Regions from separate parts of the Paenibacillus sp. FSL F4-0097 genome, predicted to be linked through region 2. Evidence: a T-box and tRNA genes for the amino acid it is inferred to sense, from the RefSeq annotation. Region 2 holds a T-box; the other holds one or more tRNA genes.

Region 1 (10,558 bases), 190 kb from region 2:
CCAGAGAGGATGGCTCTTGATACGGAAAATCCTCACTGATCGTAAGCTCCATTAGCTCATTGTATACCTGCATCAGCTTGAGCTCATCGGCACCAGCAGCCGCTAGCTTATCCGCGAACCCATCAATCTCGCAACCTTCTTCTCCACGCTGAGCAATTTCAAACTGCACGGTCTCTTGAAGTCTCTCCCATCCTGCCATAGGCTACTTCCCTTCAGCCGCTAGCAGCAGCTCTTGATCAAGCTTTTCCAGTGAATCAAAGATCAGCCTCATAAATGCTTCCCGGTCAACTCCCACCAATACTTGCACATTCGCTGGACGATCCGTCTTCTTCCGTCTGTCTGCAACTGTCATTCCCCGCGTCAGCTTGCCTTCTGTCTCCACCGTTACATATAGATGCTCAAATTCAAATAGTTCCGGATGCAGCAGCCAGGCAACAGCACATGGATCATGCAGCGCACTGCCGACATAGCCCATTTTTTTACCGTAAATCGAATAGAAATCCAGCAATTCTCCGACCATTGTAGACACTGGTCCCCGCTCTTTCAATGCTAGGATCTCATCTTCAAAAATAGCAGCCTTATCGGTCACATCCAGACCACTCATTGTGATCGGAATCCCCGACTCAAACACAATACGGGCTGCTTCAGGATCTACATAGATATTAAACTCCGCAGTAGAGGTGACATTCCCATAAGAGATACCTCCGCCCATCAGTGAGATTTTTTCAATTCTGTCTTTAATCTCTGGATAAGCCGTGATTAGCAGTGCGATATTTGTTAAAGGAGCCATCGGCACGAGCGTAATCTTCTCCTCTGAAGAACGGATGATATTCAGCATAAACTCCACAGCACCCTGCTCTACAGGGCGGAATTTACTTGGGGGCAAAAGCGGCCCATCCATGCCCGATTCACCATGCGCTTCCTCACCTGTAACAAGCTTGCCGAACAGTGGGCCAGCAGCCCCTTTAGCTACAGGAATGTCAGCATTCACGAAGCTGATCACCTTCAGGGCGTTTTCCGTGATTTTATCTAAAATTTGGTTTCCACCAACCGTTGTAATCCCGCGCAGATCTAACTTCTCCGAATTTGCTATGGCAAGCAGTATCGCTATTGCGTCATCATGCCCTGGATCGCAGTCAATAATAATAGGTGTTGGCATAGTTACTCACTCCTTGTCTGTGTATCAATCATTTCAATCGCTATTTAACTAGCGGGCTTTTAAGTTTTTTATTCTTTTTTCGTGTCTCAGATACTGCGTAGATCACAAGTCCAATTACTGTGGCTACATAAGGAAGAGTAGCGATTAGCTCCGCAGGAATCTTCAACACCTGTAGAGCATTCGACAATGCATCTGCAGTACCAAATAATAAAGAGGTCAGCGCCGTGCCTACGGTCGTACTTCTTCCCATCGACTCAGCGGCAATGGCAATCCAGCCTCGGCCAGCGATCATATCGCGGGTAAACAGTGACAAATACCCCATCGACATATAAGCACCGCCTAAACCGGCAAAAAATCCGCTAAGCAGCAAAGCCATATACTGTATTTTCACAACACTTACACCCACGGATTGAGCCGCATGTGGATTTTCGCCCACTGAACGAATGCGCAGTCCAAGCGGTGTACGATTTAATAGATAGTAGACAACAAACACAGCCAATATAGAAACATACGTCAGAATGTGATGCCCCGATAAAATAGGTCCAAGCACCGGGATATCCTTCAACAAAGGAATCTGGACACTAGGCAAAACTTTACTCGCCAGAGAAGTGGAAGAACCCTTGTCGCCACTAAGCAGATAGAGGATAAACACAGTTCCTCCCGAAGCGAACATATTAATGGCCACACCCCCGAGAATGATATGTGTTTTGAATTTCAGGGTGAAAAAAGCTAATATTCCAGCGATCAATGTTCCAGACAGCACCGCCCCAAGCAGACCTACCCACGCGCTATGCGTATAGCTGCTTATGATGACACCCGCTAAAGCGGCAACAAGCATGATGCCCTCCATCCCAATGTTAATGATCCCTGCACGGTTGGAGATGAGTGCGCCGAGCGCGGCGAACAGAATCGGAGTCGTCACGCGAAGGACAGAGAACGCAAAGTCAGTTGTAAAAATTACATCAAACAAACTATTCACGCTTCCTTCGCCTCCTTCAAGAGCATCCGATTTTTCCAGAACTTCAGAAATTGCTCAGCCGAAATCAGAAGAATGATAATTGCCTGTATAATTGAGATCATCTCTGAAGGTACATCAGACAGACGCGCCATCATGTCAGCCCCAATTCGAATGTACGCTAGGAACAATGCAGAGCCGATTACGGACAGCGGATTATTTTTGGCTAACATCGCTACAAGGGCACCATCCAAACCATAACCAGGCAGTGACGTCCATTGGAAACGGTTATACATCCCCAGCACTTCTACGGAACCCCCCATACCTGCGATAAAACCTGCAATCAAGTGAACGAGAATAATAACCTTGGCTGTCTTCATACCGGAATAACGGGCAAAGTCCCGGTTGATGCCTGTCATGCGCAGCTCATATCCCCATTTCGTTTTGTATAGGAATAGATGAGCTGCAATAATAAGCACGATAACGATAATAAGACCGGTATGAATACGGGTGCCGGAGACCATTTTACTCAGCAGTGCCGTTTTCTCGAATTTGTAGGATACATTGGCAAAAGCTTTAGCATCACGTAGATGATAGTTCAGTAGGTATAACCCTACTCCGAACAAAATATTATTGAACATTAAGGATGTAACCAACTCATTAGCATTCCATTTTGCCTTCAGAATACCAGGTATTGCCGAGAGCAAGGCTCCTACAATTGAACCTGCAGCAATAGCTACCATCGGATGCAGCCAGCCGTCCAACGTTAAATGAATAGCCAATACGGAAGTTACAACACCGGAGAAATAAAAAATCCCCTCAGCTCCCAGGTTGAACATATTGGCTCGAAACAACAAGGATACTGCCAACCCAGTGAACATGAGCGGAATCGCCATCTCAATCACATTACCAATATGACCTTTACTGGATAACGGCTCTAATAGGAATATACCAATCGTCTTCACAGGCTGATTACTGACCAAAGAGATGATCAGAAAGGCAATAGCGAGTGCAATAACGATTACCGCCGATGTTCGAATGTACTCAAAATATTTAACTTTAAACATGATTTACGGCCCTCCCGATGTGCTCCTCGTCCTGTCGATGAATCCCCAGCATATAAAGACCTAATTCTTCCTCACTAACCTTAGATGGCTCCTCGAAAAAGGCAACAATCTTACCCTCGTACATTACTAACAGACTATCGCTGATCTCCAAGATCTCATTCAAATCTGCCGACACTAGCAAAATCGCGCAATCGTCTGAACGTAATTCCAACAACTTTTGATGTATGAACTGGGCTGCGCCTATATCCACACCCCGTGTCGGCTGTTCTGCAATAAGCAGCTGCGGTTCAGTCGAACACTCTCTAGCTACGACTACCTTCTGCATGTTACCACCTGACAACATTCCTATGGGCTGAGAAGGTCCTGAACAGCGGACTTTAAATTCCTCTACAAGGGATACTGCTAGCTTGGCAATTCGTGAGCCATTCAAAAAAAGACCTTTATTCATTGCTTTTGTACGATACTGAGTAGATAGCAGATTATCAGCTATACTTGCCTCACTAGCGATCCCTTGCCGCATCCGATCCTCCGGTATATAGGAAACGCCTAGCTTACGAATATCCAAAATATCCGATTCACGGATATCCTTTCCCTTCACTAGTACAGAGCCCTGACTTGAGACACCTTTCAAGCTACCTGTAAGAGCTTCAATGAGCTGTGTCTGCCCGTTGCCTTCTACACCAGCAATCCCAACGATCTGCCCACCACGTACCGCAAAATTGATATCCGACAATAATGCTTTGCCATCTGCATCATTCACACTGAGTCCCTGCACCGTTAGTACTGGCTCACTAACAGCCAGAATCTCTTTGTCATATTTCAGCACGACGTCTCTGCCGACCATTAGTCGCGAGATTTCCTGTTCTGTCACATCCTGTGTTTGAAAAACACCTTCACTACGGCCGCTGCGCATAATCGTAATTCTGTCGCAAATCGCTTTGACTTCCTTTAATTTGTGCGAAATAAAAACTATCGTATGACCCTGTTCCCTTAATTGCTTAAGCTCGCGGAACAATTCCTCTGTTTCCTGTGGAGTCAACACCGCAGTCGGCTCATCAAGCACCAGAATTTTCGCACCACGCAGCAGCGCCTTAAGAATCTCAACCTTTTGCTTCATCCCAACTGTAAGATCCTCTACTTTTGCTTTAGGATCCACGGCCAGATTGTATTTCCTTGCGGTCTCTTCCGTCATGCGCACAGCCTCGGCATAATTAATGCCAACTCCTCTGCGCGGCTCCATACCCAGCACCATATTCTCTGCCACCGTAAAAGAAGGTACCAACATGAAATGCTGATGGACCATGCCGATGCCTCTATCAATGGCGTCCTGAGCGGATTGCAGCTTTACTTTTTCACCCTTGATATAGATCTCGCCTTCACTTGGCTCTTCCATGCCGAACATAATCTTCATTAAAGTCGATTTACCAGCACCGTTCTCACCTGCAATCGCATGTATTTCTCCCTCACGTAAAGAAAAATGCACGTCTTTATTTGCAACGACGCCATTGGGATATACCTTGGTAATTCCCCGCATTTCCAGCAGAGCTTTGTACATAGGTCTCAACGCCTTTCAACTTGGAGGTCTGCAAAAATATACAGCTGGAATTCCCCTGACTAGAAGAATCTCCAACTGTAGGTTTAACTCTATAGAGCTGATCTTAAGATTTAAAGCTTAAGGCTTAACTGCGTTACGAATAGCTTCTACCTCTGCGGTTTCCATCCCCATCGCATTATCCACTTTAATTTCTTTATTGATCAGCTTTTGCTTCACTTCTTCAACCTTGGCCTGAAGATCAGCCGGGAATACATTTTTATAAATATCATTCTCAGCAATACCTACACCATCATCTACAAAGCTCAACACATCACGTTTGCCCATTTCTAGCGTTCCCTCTTGCAATCTCTTCACTGCACCTAGAATAGCCGTATCAATCTTTTTAATAGATGAAGTAACGATTAGATTTGCTTTTTCACTATCCGTATCGTTAATCAACATTGCCTGATCGGAGTCTACACCGATTGCATATTTTTTCTTTTCTTTAGCTGCGTCAAAGATCCCAAGACCTGTACCCCCAGCCACGTTAAAAATAACATCCACGCCGGAGTTATATTGAATTAGAGACAGCTCCTTACCTTTTGCCGGGTTAACAAAATCACCAGCGTACGACACAGCCACTTTTACATCAGGATCAACATACTGAGCACCTTGAATGTAACCGACCAAGAAAGCATTAATCCCCGGAATATCCATACCGCCCACAAACCCAATCACATTCTCAGGGGTAGCATTCGGCATATCCGATTGTGTAGCTAATGCTGCTACGGCACCTGCCAAGAAAGATACTTCATTTGTCGCATAAGACATGTTGTACATGTTATCTGGTGCTTCATCGATGTCGGTATCATAATTAATGAATTTTTTGTCTGGATACAATTCTGCCGTTGCATTAAACATCTCAGTAATTTCAGAACCGCCAGAAATAATTACATCCCAATCCTCGGAAGCGATATCGTTAAATGTTGGCTCCCATTTCGTTTTATCAACGCCCATTTCAACAACCTTTGTTACTGCACCTAGTTCATCCTTAACCTTTTGCAAGCCGTTATTAGCGGAATCAAAAAATGATTTATCCCCAAGTGTCCCCGGAATCAGCAATACAACCTTGAGTTTATCCCCTGAACCTGTTTCTCCACCCTCAGCAGCGTTTGATCCAGTATTCGCAGAAGAACCGTTATTGGACGTGTTATTCCCACATGCTGTGACCAGAACCATCACCATTAATAACAACAAAGAAAGAACTTTTTTATTCATTACTCTATTCCACCCCTAATTTTAGTTGGTTAGTAATCCGGCAGAATCCCCATCTTCACCCATTGTATAATTCACGGTTCAAATGGAAATTCTCTTTTTTCCAAATAAAGTATCATTAAAAGTAATAAATTTAACGTTTAGGCTCAAAAATAGCAATAAAAATACCATTATTATTAATAATCCGCTTTATTTCCGAACGAGATGGCCAGTCAGGTTGCGAACTTTCGGATTTATTGATACGATCATAACAAATATTATTAAAAATAATTATATGATTTCGGTCATAGTTTTGTACGATTCGGCTAAAACATAAGTATTGGAGGATCATCATGGATCGTGTTCTATATATTGTAAGTGCCACACATGAGCTAAATACTTATATCCCTCCACACCAGCATGAATGCTACGAACTGGTCTATTATTTACAGGGGGTAGGGACAACCAATGTTGGCCCACGAAGTTACCATTTTCGCTCCTCTTCTTTCGCGCTTGTGCCACCCAATCATAAACATGACGAGCACCACCGTGAGGATGCAAATGTATTATTTGTAGGCTTCCACTCGGAACACCCTAATATGAGTAATCTGCTCGGCGTATATGAAGATGATAAAGATCAGACCGTTCTTCAAATCCTGCTGCGAATGAAAGCAGAGTTTACACGCAAGCAAGACGGATTCTCTGAGCTTCTAAACCTACAAATGAGCGAGATTACCGTCCATCTTATGAGGCTTCTTAGTGCCTCTGGATATCAATCCCCATCAGAAGATCGAGTACAATATGTCCTTAATTATATGAATGAGCATTATCGCCATAAATTGTCCGTCGAAACACTATCAGAAATGTCCGGATATAGCTACGATCGTTTTCGCCATCTATTTAAAGAACGTTTCGGGTCTTCACCCCTGCGGTATTTGCTGTTAAAACGCCTGGATTATGCAAAATCTCTATTACGTCATACTCAGATGCAAATCTCTGAAGTATCTGCTGCTGCAGGTTTTGTGAACGATGCCCAATTCTGCAATATGTTTAAACGAGAAATAGGTCATACCCCGCGAGCATTCCGCATTAATAATCAATCAGGTTAATCACTAATCAGATTAAAAAAAGCCGTTGAAATAGAGAAACTCCTCTATTCAACGGCTTAATCCTGTAAAACTAAGAACATAAAGAAAAAAGGTTAGTAAGATTGCTTATAAAAGCATTCTTACTAACCTTTTTAAGATACCGGCGAGAGGACTCGAACCTCCACGGTTTCCCACTCGATTTTGAGTCGAGCGCGTCTGCCATTCCGCCACGCCGGCACATATGAACTAAATGGAGGCGCCACCCAGATTTGAACTGGGGATAAAGCTTTTGCAGAGCTTTGCCTTACCACTTGGCTATGGCGCCATGTAAATTTTGGAGCGGACGACGGGAATCGAACCCGCGACCCTCGCCTTGGCAAGGCGATGCTCTACCGCTGAGCCACGTCCGCATAAAATGGCTGGGGATATAGGATTCGAACCTATGAGTGACGGAGTCAAAGTCCGTTGCCTTACCGCTTGGCTAATCCCCAATAACATTTTAAAGTAAAATGGGGCGACTGATGGGTCTCGAACCCACGAATGCCGGAACCACAATCCGGTGCGTTAACCCCTTCGCCACAGTCGCCATATTAAGTTGATATTGTTGCCATTATTCATTTTAAAGAAAATGGGGCGGCCGATGGGTCTCGAACCCACGAATGCCGGAACCACAATCCGGTGCGTTAACCCCTTCGCCACGGCCGCCATATTAAACTTTAGAAAGAACTTGGCAGGGGCAGCAGGAATTGAACCCACACCAACGGTTTTGGAGACCGTTGTTCTACCTTTAAACTATGCCCCTAAAAACTGGTGGAGGATGATGGATTCGAACCACCGAACACTTACGTGAGCAGATTTACAGTCTGATGCGTTTGGCCACTTCGCTAATCCTCCAAGGATGGTGCCGGCGAGAGGACTTGAACCCCCAACCTACTGATTACAAGTCAGTTGCTCTACCAATTGAGCTACACCGGCATGGCACTCATTCTTTTGTGATGATAAATGGTGGCTCGGGACGGAATCGAACCGCCGACACGAGGATTTTCAGTCCTCTGCTCTACCGACTGAGCTACCGAGCCATGATGAAAATGGCGGAACCGACGGGATTCGAACCCGCGATCTCCTGCGTGACAGGCAGGCATGTTAGGCCAACTACACCACGGTTCCAAAAGATATAATTGCTTAAGTTAATTGGTTGCGGGGGCAGGATTTGAACCTGCGGCCTTCGGGTTATGAGCCCGACGAGCTACCGGGCTGCTCCACCCCGCGTCAGTAAAAATATGTTATGGTGGAGGCTGAGGGGATCGAACCCCCGACCCTCTGCTTGTAAGGCAGATGCTCTCCCAGCTGAGCTAAGCCTCCATAAACAACAATTGTTATTGTACCAAAGTCCACTAGGATAAATCAAGTGAAAATTTGGTGACCCGTATGGGATTCGAACCCATGTTACCTCCGTGAAAGGGAGGTGTCTTAACCCCTTGACCAACGGGCCATACTAATTAAAAATTTGTGGCGGAGAGAGAGGGATTCGAACCCTCGAGACGCTTGTGGCGCCTACACGATTTCCAATCGTGCTCCTTCGGCCAAACTCGGACACCTCTCCATATGGCTCCCCGAACAGGACTCGAACCTGTGACAACTCGATTAACAGTCGAGTGCTCTACCAACTGAGCTATCAGGGAATATTCATACCAGGCTTAATCGCCTGAAAACTGAATCCGAAACGAATCTGCATTCTAAGTATAGGATAAGCCCTCGACCGATTAGTATTGGTCAGCTCCATGCATTACTGCACTTCCACCTCCAACCTATCTACCTCGTCGTCTTCAAGGGGTCTTACTAATTGGGAAATCTCATCTTGAGGGGGGCTTCACGCTTAGATGCTTTCAGCGCTTATCCCGTCCGTACGTAGCTACCCAGCCATGCTCCTGGCGGAACAACTGGTGCACCAGCGGTACGTCCATCCCGGTCCTCTCGTACTAAGGACAGCTCCTCTCAAATTTCCTGCGCCCACGACAGATAGGGACCGAACTGTCTCACGACGTTCTGAACCCAGCTCGCGTACCGCTTTAATGGGCGAACAGCCCAACCCTTGGGACCTACTTCAGCCCCAGGATGCGATGAGCCGACATCGAGGTGCCAAACCTCCCCGTCGATGTGGACTCTTGGGGGAGATAAGCCTGTTATCCCCAGGGTAGCTTTTATCCGTTGAGCGATGGCCCTTCCATGCGGTACCACCGGATCACTAAGTCCGACTTTCGTCCCTGCTCGACTTGTAGGTCTCGCAGTCAAGCTCCCTTATGCCTTTGCACTCTGCGAATGATTTCCAACCATTCTGAGGGAACCTTGGAACGCCTCCGTTACTCTTTAGGAGGCGACCGCCCCAGTCAAACTGCCCACCTGACACGGTCCCCGTACCCGATTAGGGCACTAGGTTAGAACCTAGATACGATCAGGGTGGTATCCCAACGGCGCCTCCACCGAAGCTTGCGCTCCGATTTCTACGGCTCCCACCTATCCTGTACAGATCGTACCCAAATTCAATATCAAGCTGCAGTAAAGCTCCATGGGGTCTTTCCGTCTTGTCGCGGGTAACCTGCATCTTCACAGGTATTAAAATTTCACCGGATCTCTCGTTGAGACAGCGCCCAAGTCGTTACGCCATTCGTGCGGGTCAGAATTTACCTGACAAGGAATTTCGCTACCTTAGGACCGTTATAGTTACGGCCGCCGTTTACTGGGGCTTCGGTTCATAGCTTCGGGTTACCCCTAACCACTCCCCTTAACCTTCCAGCACCGGGCAGGCGTCAGCCCGTATACTTCGCCTTGCGGCTTCGCACAGACCTGTGTTTTTGCTAAACAGTCGCTTGGGCCTTTTCACTGCGGCCCCCTCGTGCTATTCACACTACCGGGGCACCCCTTCTCCCGAAGTTACGGGGTCATTTTGCCGAGTTCCTTAACGAGAGTTCTTCCGCGCGCCTTAGAATTCTCTTCTCGCCTACCTGTGTCGGTTTGCGGTACGGGCACCTTCTCCTGGCTAGAGGCTTTTCTTGGCAGTGTGAGATCATGACCTTCGCTACTATAATTTTCGCTCCCCATCACAGCCCAGCCTTAATGATGTGCGGATTTGCCTACACATCAGCCTCACTGCTTAGACGGACATCCATCAGTCCGCGTCACTACCCTCCTGCGTCACCCCATCGCTCATAGCGGATTACGGTGGTACAGTAATTTCAAACTGTTGTCCTTCGACTACGCCTTTCGGCCTCGCCTTAGGTCCCGACTTACCCTGAGCGGACGAGCCTTCCTCAGGAAACCTTGGGCTTTCGGCGGATCAGATTCTCACTGATCTTTTCGTTACTCATACCGGCATTCTCACTTGTGTAGTGTCCAGCGCTCTTTTCAGTACACCTTCAACCCCTACACAACGCTCCCCTACCCCAGATACATACGTATCTAGCCATAGCTTCGGTGGTGTGTTTAGCCCCGTTACATTTTCGG
Region 2 (10,558 bases):
GGGTCCGCTTTATTCGGAATTACATGGACATCCCATGATGAGAGCAAGGCATATGCATATTCCTATTACACCAGAACGTGCTGATGAGTGGCTACAATGTATGAAAGAGGCACTGGTGGAGACTGGAGTCGAAGAACCACTGCGTTCATTCGTGCTTAGCCGCCTTGCAGGTCCTGCACATCATTTTGTTAACATGCCCCAGGAATAACAAGGGACAGGTTGATCCTGAAAGGAATGAGAGTACTTGACAGAGTTAATACCCCTATATTCTATTAAGGTCAAGTGTTGCAACTGTGAAAATGAATTTTCAACCTCGCGGGTACGTCCTAGTCTAAAAAAGGCTATTCGGCGTGATGCTGATTTCTGCGCGTATTATAAAAATGAGAATCCGGATTATTATGTTGTACGGGTCTGCCCCAATTGCGGGTTTGCCTCCACAGAAAATTCGGCTGACAAGCTGACGGAACGTCAGCGTAAGGCATTTAATGAGCAGGTAGGGAAACGCTGGAAGAGCCGTGACTTTGGGGAGAAAAGAGACTGGGAAACTGCGCTCGAGACCTATAAGCTGGCGCTTTTATGTGCTCAGAGTATTAACGATAAAGATCGGATTATTGCAAGTCTGCTGCATCACATTGCTTGGCTCTATCGCTACCAAGGGGAGACTGAGCAGGAGAAGCGTTTTTTACGTTATTCTTTGGACGAGTATGTTAAGGTCTATGAAAAAGATGGCATTGCCGGCAATGATGCCCGGCTCATGTACCTGATCGGCGAACTTAATCGGCGCATCGGAGAATACTCAGTGGCTGTGATGTGGTTCTCCCGTCTGATTAATGATCAGAAGATTATGGATGCGGCGATGATTCGAGCGGCACGTGAGCAGTGGGTTATTTTACGGGAGCAAATGCGTGCTGAGGCTGTAGAGGTTGAGGTTGATGTCGAAGGCTTGTCTTCAAGTTCATAACGATTTGCGAACAACAAAAAGCGCAGAAGAGAATTTAATTCTCCTCTGCGCTTTGTAGAAAGAAAATGTTAGGATTTGCTTATCTGACAGCTCGATCGAACAAAAGGTAATCGCCGTCATTATCTATAACTGTAGGACTGGCGCTGCAGCAGGGGAAGACAAGCAGTTTTTTCTTGCCGTCACGAACGATTTGTAATTCTTTTGGCTTCATAGGCAGAAGCACATTCTCTGAGTTGCAGAATGGACAGTATTGCACATACATATCGCCTAGAATGATGTCATAAGGCCAGGTATGACTAAAAGGAATCATTGTGAGTCCTTCCCAGAAGGAGTCTGTTCATTTTCGCCCTCAGTTTGTGGGGGATTTTGTTTTTTGGATAGCTCCGCTATTTTTTGTAGTAAAATATGTTGGGGCATATGCATCAAGTGTTCCAAAGGAACGCCTAGTTGCTTGGATAACGTAATGGCTGTTTCCGGTGAAATTTGTAGTGGCTTCATATGAATGCCCTCCTAAAGTTTATCGGCTATAAATGTTCAGATATCGTTATTCACTTTACCATGGTGTTAAGACAATTACAAAGAAAGTCAAATGAAAGCAAAGGAATGGTGAGTACAAATGAAACAACCGTTATCACTGACTTGGGAACTGGATACTATTTTTCCGGGGGGGTCTTCGTCTGCAGAACTAGAAGGTTTCTTGAGCAAGCTTGAAAAAGATATTTTATCCTTACAGGGCTTTGTGAAGGATGCTGTGGCACCAACGGATGTTGCGTCTACAAAAGCATTGGATGAGGTTATAGCATTGCTTCAGAGCTGTTCAGGAAGACTTGTGGAGGTCACTTCCTTCGCAGACTGTCTAGGCGCTCAGAATCAGATGGACAAGGGTGCGGTAAGACTGGCAGCCAAAGTGACAAGCATGCGCGCCGGATTCGAAGGGATCAGCTCGCAATTTAGCAATGTACTGCGTCAGACTACGGACAAGGTATGGGCTGAGTGGATGGCTCGTCCAGAGATTGCTCCTTTAACGTTCGTACTGAGCGAGAGCCGTGATTTGGCCCGTGAGAAGATGAGCCCTGAGCTGGAAAGCTTAGCGTTGGAATTAGCTGTTGACGGATATCATGGATGGAGCGGACACTATGATACGATTGTAAGCTCAATCAAGATCCCATTTGAGGATGAAGAAGGAACAAAGCTGCTTTCTGCAGGTCAAGCTTTTAATAAGCTGGATGATCCAGATCCAAAAGTGCGTCAAGCGATGTTCCATAAATGGGAAGAGGCTTGGACTGAAGCGGCAGATAATTGCGCAGATACTTTAAATCACTTAGCAGGCTTCCGCCTGAAGCTCTATAAGGGCAGAGGCTGGGACGATGTTCTAAAAGATCCGCTCAGCATCAATCGTATGACACAGGACACCTTAAATACGATGTGGGACGTAATTACGAAGAGCAAACCTGTACTCGTGTCCTACCTTCAGCGCAAAGCCAAGCTGCTGGGGTTGGATTCCCTCTCATGGGTCGATGTCGAAGCTCCTGTAGGCAAATCCTCCGGCAAAATCCCTTATGATCAAGCTGCGAAGGATATCGTCACACAGTTCCGTAAATTTAGTCCTAAGATGGCTGAGTTTGCAGAGCGTGCCTTTGATAATAACTGGATCGAGGTTGAGGATCGTAATGGCAAACGTCCTGGTGGATTCTGTACTTCCTTCCCTGAGAGCAAAGAATCACGGATATTCATGACTTACAGCGGCACACCTTCCAATGTTTCAACATTGGCCCATGAGCTGGGACATGCCTATCATTCCTACTTGCTTGATGATCAACCTGTATTTAATCAGAATTATGCAATGAACGTTGCAGAGACCGCTTCAACCTTTGCAGAAGTGATTGTATCTGATGCTCAGGTTAAAGCTGCGGGCAATGCAGAGGAGAAGCTGGCACTGCTTGAAACGAAGATACAGAACAGTGTGGCATTCTTTATGAACATTCACGCTCGATTCTTGTTCGAGACTCGCTTTTATGAAAAACGTAAGGAAGGCCTTGTAAATGCTGAGGAACTGTCTGCTCTGATGGTGGAAGCACAGAAAGAAGCTTTCTGTGGTGTGCTTTCTGAATACCATCCTCACTTCTGGGCGTCGAAGCTGCATTTCTATATCACAGATGTACCTTTCTATAATTTCCCGTACACTGTTGGTTATATGTTCAGTACAGGCTTATATCGTCTGGCATTACAAGAGGGAGCTTCCTTTGCAGACAAATATGATAGCTTGTTGCAGGATACCGGCGTGATGACATTGGAGGATTTGGTGCTCAAACATTTGGGTGTGGATCTGACTAAGCCAGATTTCTGGCAAGGGGCTACAGATTTGATCGTGGCTGATATCAACGAGTTCTTGGAGATGACTGAGCATTTAGCATGAAATGTCTAAAATAAGACAAATTTCAGTGCGCTAAAAATAACGGAATTTCAGTGTGAACACGCAAAGACCCCGGTTAAGGGGTCTTTTTTTAATGGTTAAATGTCGAAAACTCCCGTTTTATAAAAATTAATATACGAATGATCTATGAATTTTGCGCATTACTAGGGATAATAACCCAATTTTGTAGAATAATGTTGTTTGGCGTATTTAAGGGGTCTATAATGAGCCTTGAGCCTTATATAAGGCTTGCAAGGAAGACTAATGAGCTTAGCTCAAAAAGCTTAAGTAAGCGCATACTAAGCCGATTTGTACGAAGTAAACTCGAAGTAGCTAAGCTCACAAACAATATAAATCGAACCAGAAATTTGGGAAAAGGGGAAGGAGTGGCGGAGGGGAATTTTGGAACTGTAAGAGCGGGAGCGACCGCCTTTGTCTCCGAATTTCACCCGCTGTACGCGTAAGAATTCAAGAAATTTGGAGACAACAGCGGCTGGAAGTCCAAACATTCCCCGCAGTAGCGACGGATCCTTAGCCTAAATATTTAGGGTTCGATTTATAAAAGACGAAGTGAACTCGAAGAAGCTAAGCTCACAAAACTTTTAGGAGGAAAGATATGCTTAAGACAGAACAGCTATCATTAGCAAGACAGATGGATTTGGTATTTAGGGAACTGCAAGAGGAATTATCGGGACTATCTTCCGGTACGGTATTTGTGCAAATACGAAATAATACCATTGGCAAATTCGGCATACGTCATCACCCTCTAGCCGGTCGGGGTGGTGGATTCACAGAAGTAAAGGAAGGAATAACGGAGAGTCAGCAGTCTTCTTTTCGTCTAATGGCACTGGAGAGTCTGAAATACAAACGGCGCTGGACTCATGGTGAGATCAGCTATGAATTCGCTATAAGACAGGGAAAGCTAATCGTAGATGCTACGCTGGAGTCCAATTATAATATGGCGAATCTGATGATTCGATCTCCCCGTAATGCTTACGCCGAGAGTGCTGATCAATTTTTAAGTTAAACGTTTTACATAAAGATTGCATGCAGCTCGGATTATAGGGTATAAATTAGAAAAACCTCCCACAGCTTCTGGAAGAAGTGTGAGAGGTTTGAAAGCTAGTCGGCAATGGGCTTTTTAAGACCTCAGCCGGATAAAACACTTAAGATAACGATGTTACTGACGACCGGACAGTTGTTGTTCTGCCAGTTGTACTAGACGTTTAGTGATGTAACCTCCCAAAGAACCAGTTTCGCGGGAAGTGTAGTTCCCGTAATAACCGTCAGCTGGGATCGTTACTCCAAGCTCTTGTGCTGCTTCATATTTCAATTGTTGCAACGCTGCATTTGCTTGAGGAACTACAAGGTTATTGGAACGGCTGCTACGACCTTGACCTGCTTGACCCATGTGTGTCACCTCCTTCGCCCGTTGTGAAGATAGTATGAGCGCTAAGAGGCTAATTCATGCATGCTATCGAAAGGTTTTAAGGATGGTAATTATTAGTCGATTAAAAGTAAGGGTAGGAAAGCCTAAATAACTAAGCTCGCACAAAAAATCGGCCTTCTCTTACGTAAACGCAAGGGAAGACCGATATAATGTATATCTGCTTTAATTCTCGGGATAGATCATTTCCAGCATAGTGGACAGCTCAAGGCTTTGACCTGGTTCTACCTTCAGCAAGCCAGTGAAGGAAGGATCGTCGGAAACGTTAGGAGCATCCGGGAGCCAGGTATAAGGTTCGATGCACAGAAATTGATCGGCTGGTCCTTTGGTATACAGGACCCAGTGGCGAAAAAGATTCTCGTCGGCCGTATAACGAAGACCATAACCATCATCGCGTAATAACAATGCTTCTACGGGCTGCTTGTCACCAATACGCAGAGCGGTATCAAAATTAGTTCCCTGTAGGTTAATTCCAGAATTTAGAGACTCTAGATCACCGAGTGGAATTAGATTGCCGCTAGGGAGCAATTCATCGTTTAGTTCATAAATGCTGTTTACGGGCAATTTGAGATTCCAGCGTTCAGGTTCTCCATCGATCATAAACCAGGTGTGATAACCGATCCCAAAGGGAATACGATGATCGCCGAGATTTGTAACCTTTAAAGTCTGGCTGAGCCGGGCATCCTGAAGCCTGAATGTCATTTCGAATTTGAGTGGAATGGGAAATTGCTCCATCCAGTGTGGATCATCTTCAGTAAGGAATTCAGTAGTGACTGCACAACCGTCCTCGTCTTCTTCAATATCGCTGACACACCAGGATTGAGTCCGGTGTAGACCATGGATATGATTGTCACCAGCGGTATTCTGGTCAAATTGATAACTTGTACCCTCGAATTGAAATTTTCCTTTACGAATTCTTCCGGGTGGAATTAAGAGCGGGATGCCAAAATGGTAAGGTTTTTGCATAAAGAAAGCTTGATCGCTTTCATCAGGCCGCCGCAGAATTTCCCGTTGTTCTTTTACATCAAACAATGAAATCACGTTGTTTCCTAGTCGCGGCAAAAGCGTGACTTCCAGTTCGCGGCTGTGCAAAATATAAGTATCATAACCGCCCCACTGCCCTTTGGTCACCTGTTTCATGAGATATGCTCCTTTATCGTAACTGTAATCGAATAGAACATGGATAACCTTATCATAACAGATTTATGCGGAAGTGGTTAAGTGATTTGACAACTTCTCTTTATGGTTCTATGATGAAGGCATTAAATTATGATGAGAATGTGATGACGGGGACAAGTAGACAGGAAATACACCTTCAGAAAGCCGGTGGTTGATGCGAACCGGTAGGACACTCCTGATGAATGGACCCCTGAGCGCCGCGCTTGAACGGGAGCAAGATGCCCTAGTAGACCGGCCGGATCTTCCCCGTTAACGGAAGACTAAGGCTGTTTCCCTTTGACTATACAAAGGTTAAGCAGCGAATAAGGGTGGCACCACGGTCTCACGTCCCTTGCGGATGAGGCTTTTTTTGCGTTCTCGGAAATCGGAAATTACATCTAACGGAGGTCTATATTATGTTGAAAAAAGTAATGTCAGGCATACAACCGAGCGGTTCTCTAACTTTGGGTAACTATATCGGAGCGCTGAAAAATTTTGTGAAGCTGCAAGACGATCATCAATGTTTCTTTATGGTTGTCGATATGCATGCGATCACCGTTGCTCAAGATCCTGCGGCACTGCGTGAGCAGTCTGAAGCTGTAGCTGCACTCTTTATCGCGGCAGGAATTGATCCTGTGCGTTCGAATGTATATATGCAGTCTCATGTGCCTCAGCATGCGGAATTGGGCTGGATCATGACTACGCTGACGGCAATGGGCGAGCTTGAGCGTATGACACAGTTCAAAGATAAATCATCAGGTAAGGATTCAGTTGGCGCGGGCCTATTCGTATATCCTTCTTTAATGGCAGCAGATATTCTTGTTTATAATGCGGATCTTGTGCCAGTAGGTGAAGATCAGAAGCAGCACTTGGAGTTGACCCGTGATTTAGCTGGCCGATTCAATAACCGTTTTGGCGAATTCTTTACGATTCCTGAACCATATATCCCTGAAGTGGGCGCACGCATTATGTCTCTGGATGATGGCACTAAAAAAATGAGCAAGAGCAGCCCGAATGCAGGCAGCTATATTGCCCTGTTGGATTCGCCGGATGTGATCCGTAAAAAAATCAGCCGCGCAACGACTGATTCTGGACGTGAAGTGATCTTTGATCCGGCTAACAAGCCAGAGATTAGTAACTTGATGAGTATTTACTCGGAATGTTCTGGGATGTCCCTCCAGCAAATTGCCGATCGTTATGAAGGACAAATGTATGGTGGCTTTAAGAAGGATCTTGGGGAAGTGGTTGTATCCACACTTGAGCCTTTGCAACAAAGATATCATGAAATTCGCAGTTCAGGTGCGATCACTGATATTCTTGCTGAAGGTGCTGAACGTGCACGTATTGTTGCAGCTGAGACGTTGAATGGCGTAAAAGAGCGGATGGGCTTTCTGCCAGCTCGTTAATCTTAGTCAGAGCTTAAGCTTTCCTGTTTGCGTCTAATTCTGGCTTTGAGGATAAATCCCCAGCCAATATTCATTACGCAAAGAAAACCAAGCAGAAGTGCCAGCCAGAAGCTATAGCTGATCGCGATTGAAGCGGCAGTGAGAATAAGAATAGAAGAACAAGCGAACCAAAGTGAGAGTCCTTTACCCATTAAGAGCCTTCCTTTCCGTGTCTGCTAAAATGAATCCCGGAGTATTATAAAATACTCCGGGATTTTTTGTGATTATAGAATAGATCTCTCAGTAAGTCTACAGTTTCATCGTAAAGAACCAGGGTCGATGGAAAATCGTTTGTCGAGCTTATCACTGCTAAGCCAGCCTACATAAGTATTTAAAGGTTTATATTGGTTATCCATAACTAATACAGCCACAAAAGGGTATTGTTTGCGGTGTAAATAACGAACGTCTCCCCAGCGTACCATATATCCTGAAGGAAGCTCCTCCACTTCGGCAACCGCATAAGAGGTGAAATATAGAAAGGACTGAATATCTGGATGCGACTTGGATATTTCCACAGCGGGATGATTCGAGCAGACCGCATGTTTGAACCATTCCAGGCGGTTGTTCAGTAGCTGTCCAACGTCATAGCTGCCGTCTTTTTTCACTTTAACTACGTTCCAGCGTTTAAGTGAAATTGTAGGGATTACAATATAACGTTCGCCAGCATTATGGTGTATATCTTTAAGCTTGATGTTTCGTGTAAGGCGGGCATGAACAATTGTTCTCCAAATATAATAAAGAATGGTACAGGCATAAAGCGTAATAAATAAAGGTTTGGGCGGCACAATCCCAGTGATCCAGAGTAGAATAGCTGCGATATGGCTGCCAAAAATAAATGGATCGAAAATGTGGATGATATTCCAGGCAATCCATTTCTCAGTAAATGGACGGGCGGCCTGGGTTCCATAGGTGTTAAACAGATCAGAGAAGACGTGCACGCCTACGCCTATGAAACCCCAGAGTGCAACATGGCTTAAAGCTGCCAAATCAGTAAATCCAAACAGAGGCCCTAAGACTAGGGCAATCAGAGCGGGCCACAAAATTAGAAAAGGCAAGGAGTGTGTGATTCCCCGGTGATTACGAATATATATTGCATTGTCCTTTAGTCTTAATGCGGTATCGGCATCAGGAGCTTGTGAGCCTAAAATCGTAGCCAGCATAACGGCCCCGGCCAGTTTAGGGTCAGAAGCAACGACAGGATCTACGAATGAAAGTCCGGCTAACCCTATGCCCATAACTAAATGTGTAGCGGTGTCCATTGGTCAGTTCTCCTTTGTTGTTCGGAAGTACATTATTAATAATTACCCAAATACAGCTTAGGTTATTAACGGGCTGGAAATAAATATTGTCACGTAATTGTCAAATTCATGAACATACTGTGCCATGACTGTCAAAGTCTCCTCGGGTTTGATATGATAAAGTTAACAGCGAAGTCTATTTAGTGCTTCGGCTAGAACGTTAGAAGTTCGTTTAGAAGGAGGATCATTTGGTGTGGATAATCATATAACATTTCAAGCTTCTTCCGATTCTGCAGCTATGTCTGCAAAATCTCCACCGGAAGGTGCAAGTTGGCGTGATTTCATTACCGTAACAAAACCCGGTATTATCCGATCTAACCTCATCGCTGCCTTTGCAGGATATTGGCTGGCTTCAGGTTGGGATGTTCAATACGGCAGATTAGTTCTGACTCTGCTCGGTACAATGCTGGTTATGGCTTCGGCCTGTGTTTTTAATAACTATTTCGACCGTGACCTGGACATGAAGATGGAAAGAACGCGCGATCGGGGGCTTCCTACAGGACGACTGAAACCCAAAACCGTATTGCTGTATGCTATTGGGCTAGGGATTGCGGGCTTGATTGTACTGTTTGCTTTTTCCGGAGTTTTAGCCGGTCTGTTCGGGATTGTAGGGATGTTCGTTTACGTTGTAGTATACACCCTTTGGTTGAAACGGACATCAACATGGAGCACTTCAGTAGGTGCGATCTCTGGAGCTATGCCACCGGTAATTGGCTACGTTGCAGTTACGGGAACAGTTGATCTAGGGGCTTGGCTGATGTTTGCGATGTTGTTTCTGTGGCAACCTCCCCATTTCTGGGCACTCGGGATTAGACGTAAAGAAGAATATAGAGCCGCTGGATTTCCGCTGCTGCCTGTAGTCAAAGGAACACGTCGTACGAAGTTTCAAATGATTCCTTATGTAGCACTGTTGCTGCCTATTCCAGTGTTAATGTACGCCTACGATTATGCAGGCATTTTTTATCTGGTGATTTCAACAGCGCTGTCCCTGGCTTGGTTAATCATAACCTTGATGGGCTTTGCAGCAAAAGATGACGAAGTCTGGGCGAAGAAGAACTTCCTCTTCTCCATTAACTACCTAACGGTAAGTTTGATCGTACTTGTATTGAATACGATTCACGGTTAAGAAGAGGGAGGGTATTATTGTCCGTGCAGACCTTTAAGCGTTATAAATGGACCTGGATTCTACTATTGCTTGCTTTGGTAATGGCTGGTTATCTGGCAGTTAATTCTTTGAATTTAGGAAAAGAAAAACTGCCGGTAATCGGAGAAGTGCAGGACTTTTCACTTGAAAATGTGGATGGAGACCAGATTACTCTGGCTGATACACAAGGTAAGGCACGGCTGGTATACTTTTTTTTCACACAATGTCCGGATGTATGTCCTATAACTACGTTTTTGTTATCTCAGACGCAGAAAATTCTGGTCGACGATGGCAGCTTTGGAAAAGATACGGCGTTCGTCTCCATTTCTTTTGATCCAGAGAATGATACGCGTGAAGCCATTAAAAGCTTTGCGGACCGTTTCCAGGCAGATTATAAGGGTTGGTACTTCTTACGGGGGGATCAGGAAGTCATTCGTAAGCTGGCAACTGATTCTTTTAAAGTACTAATTGCAGGGAATAGTAAAGAAAATTTCGTACATGCCAATCGCATAGCATTGGTTGATCGAGACAATCGTCTCCGTGCATTGTATGACGCAGGGGATACGGATAACATAACGCCTGAATTTCTTGCCGATAGGCTGAATGAATTGGCTCGTGAATAGAACCTAACCGCATAACAGAAACGCCTTTTTCGAATCCCATTTATTGAAGGATAACGAAAAAGGCGTTTT

The links. A T-box is a leader RNA that pairs with one kind of tRNA and senses whether it is charged. The one in region 2 lies ahead of trpS (tryptophan--tRNA ligase), so its partner is inferred to be a tRNA-Trp.
Region 1: it has a tRNA-Trp gene. The T-box ahead of trpS (tryptophan--tRNA ligase) is inferred to sense a tRNA for this amino acid. The anticodon was not compared.

Annotation. Positions count from the first base shown of each region.
Region 1 covers NZ_CP151965.1:6,021,974-6,032,531, forward strand. The annotation lists gene MHH86_RS26970 (ADP-ribosylglycohydrolase family protein) at 1-199, opposite strand, end outside; gene MHH86_RS26975 (nucleoside hydrolase) at 203-1,159, opposite strand; gene MHH86_RS26980 (ABC transporter permease) at 1,200-2,138, opposite strand; gene MHH86_RS26985 (ABC transporter permease) at 2,135-3,181, opposite strand; gene MHH86_RS26990 (ABC transporter ATP-binding protein) at 3,174-4,736, opposite strand; gene MHH86_RS26995 (BMP family ABC transporter substrate-binding protein) at 4,854-5,993, opposite strand; gene MHH86_RS27000 (AraC family transcriptional regulator) at 6,323-7,078, shown strand; tRNA gene MHH86_RS27005 (tRNA-Leu) at 7,216-7,294, opposite strand; tRNA gene MHH86_RS27010 (tRNA-Cys) at 7,309-7,382, opposite strand; tRNA gene MHH86_RS27015 (tRNA-Gly) at 7,393-7,467, opposite strand; tRNA gene MHH86_RS27020 (tRNA-Gln) at 7,474-7,548, opposite strand; tRNA gene MHH86_RS27025 (tRNA-His) at 7,568-7,643, opposite strand; tRNA gene MHH86_RS27030 (tRNA-His) at 7,687-7,762, opposite strand; tRNA gene MHH86_RS27035 (tRNA-Trp) at 7,786-7,859, opposite strand; tRNA gene MHH86_RS27040 (tRNA-Tyr) at 7,866-7,951, opposite strand; tRNA gene MHH86_RS27045 (tRNA-Thr) at 7,957-8,032, opposite strand; tRNA gene MHH86_RS27050 (tRNA-Phe) at 8,061-8,136, opposite strand; tRNA gene MHH86_RS27055 (tRNA-Asp) at 8,147-8,224, opposite strand; tRNA gene MHH86_RS27060 (tRNA-Met) at 8,250-8,326, opposite strand; tRNA gene MHH86_RS27065 (tRNA-Val) at 8,344-8,419, opposite strand; tRNA gene MHH86_RS27070 (tRNA-Glu) at 8,475-8,549, opposite strand; tRNA gene MHH86_RS27075 (tRNA-Ser) at 8,568-8,660, opposite strand; tRNA gene MHH86_RS27080 (tRNA-Asn) at 8,664-8,739, opposite strand; rRNA gene MHH86_RS27085 (23S ribosomal RNA) at 8,801-10,558, opposite strand, start outside.
Region 2 covers NZ_CP151965.1:5,831,130-5,841,687, reverse strand. The annotation lists gene MHH86_RS26280 (globin) at 1-208, shown strand, start outside; gene MHH86_RS26275 (DUF2225 domain-containing protein) at 245-961, shown strand; gene MHH86_RS26270 (hypothetical protein) at 1,041-1,271, opposite strand; gene MHH86_RS26265 (YycC family protein) at 1,268-1,459, opposite strand; gene MHH86_RS26260 (M3 family oligoendopeptidase) at 1,578-3,377, shown strand; gene MHH86_RS26255 (hypothetical protein) at 3,991-4,401, shown strand; gene MHH86_RS26250 (alpha/beta-type small acid-soluble spore protein) at 4,555-4,785, opposite strand; gene MHH86_RS26245 (aldose 1-epimerase) at 4,987-5,961, opposite strand; T-box leader at 6,096-6,335, shown strand; gene trpS (tryptophan--tRNA ligase) at 6,399-7,385, shown strand; gene MHH86_RS26235 (hypothetical protein) at 7,388-7,576, opposite strand; gene MHH86_RS26230 (metal-dependent hydrolase) at 7,682-8,683, opposite strand; gene cyoE (heme o synthase) at 8,916-9,848, shown strand; gene MHH86_RS26220 (SCO family protein) at 9,872-10,489, shown strand.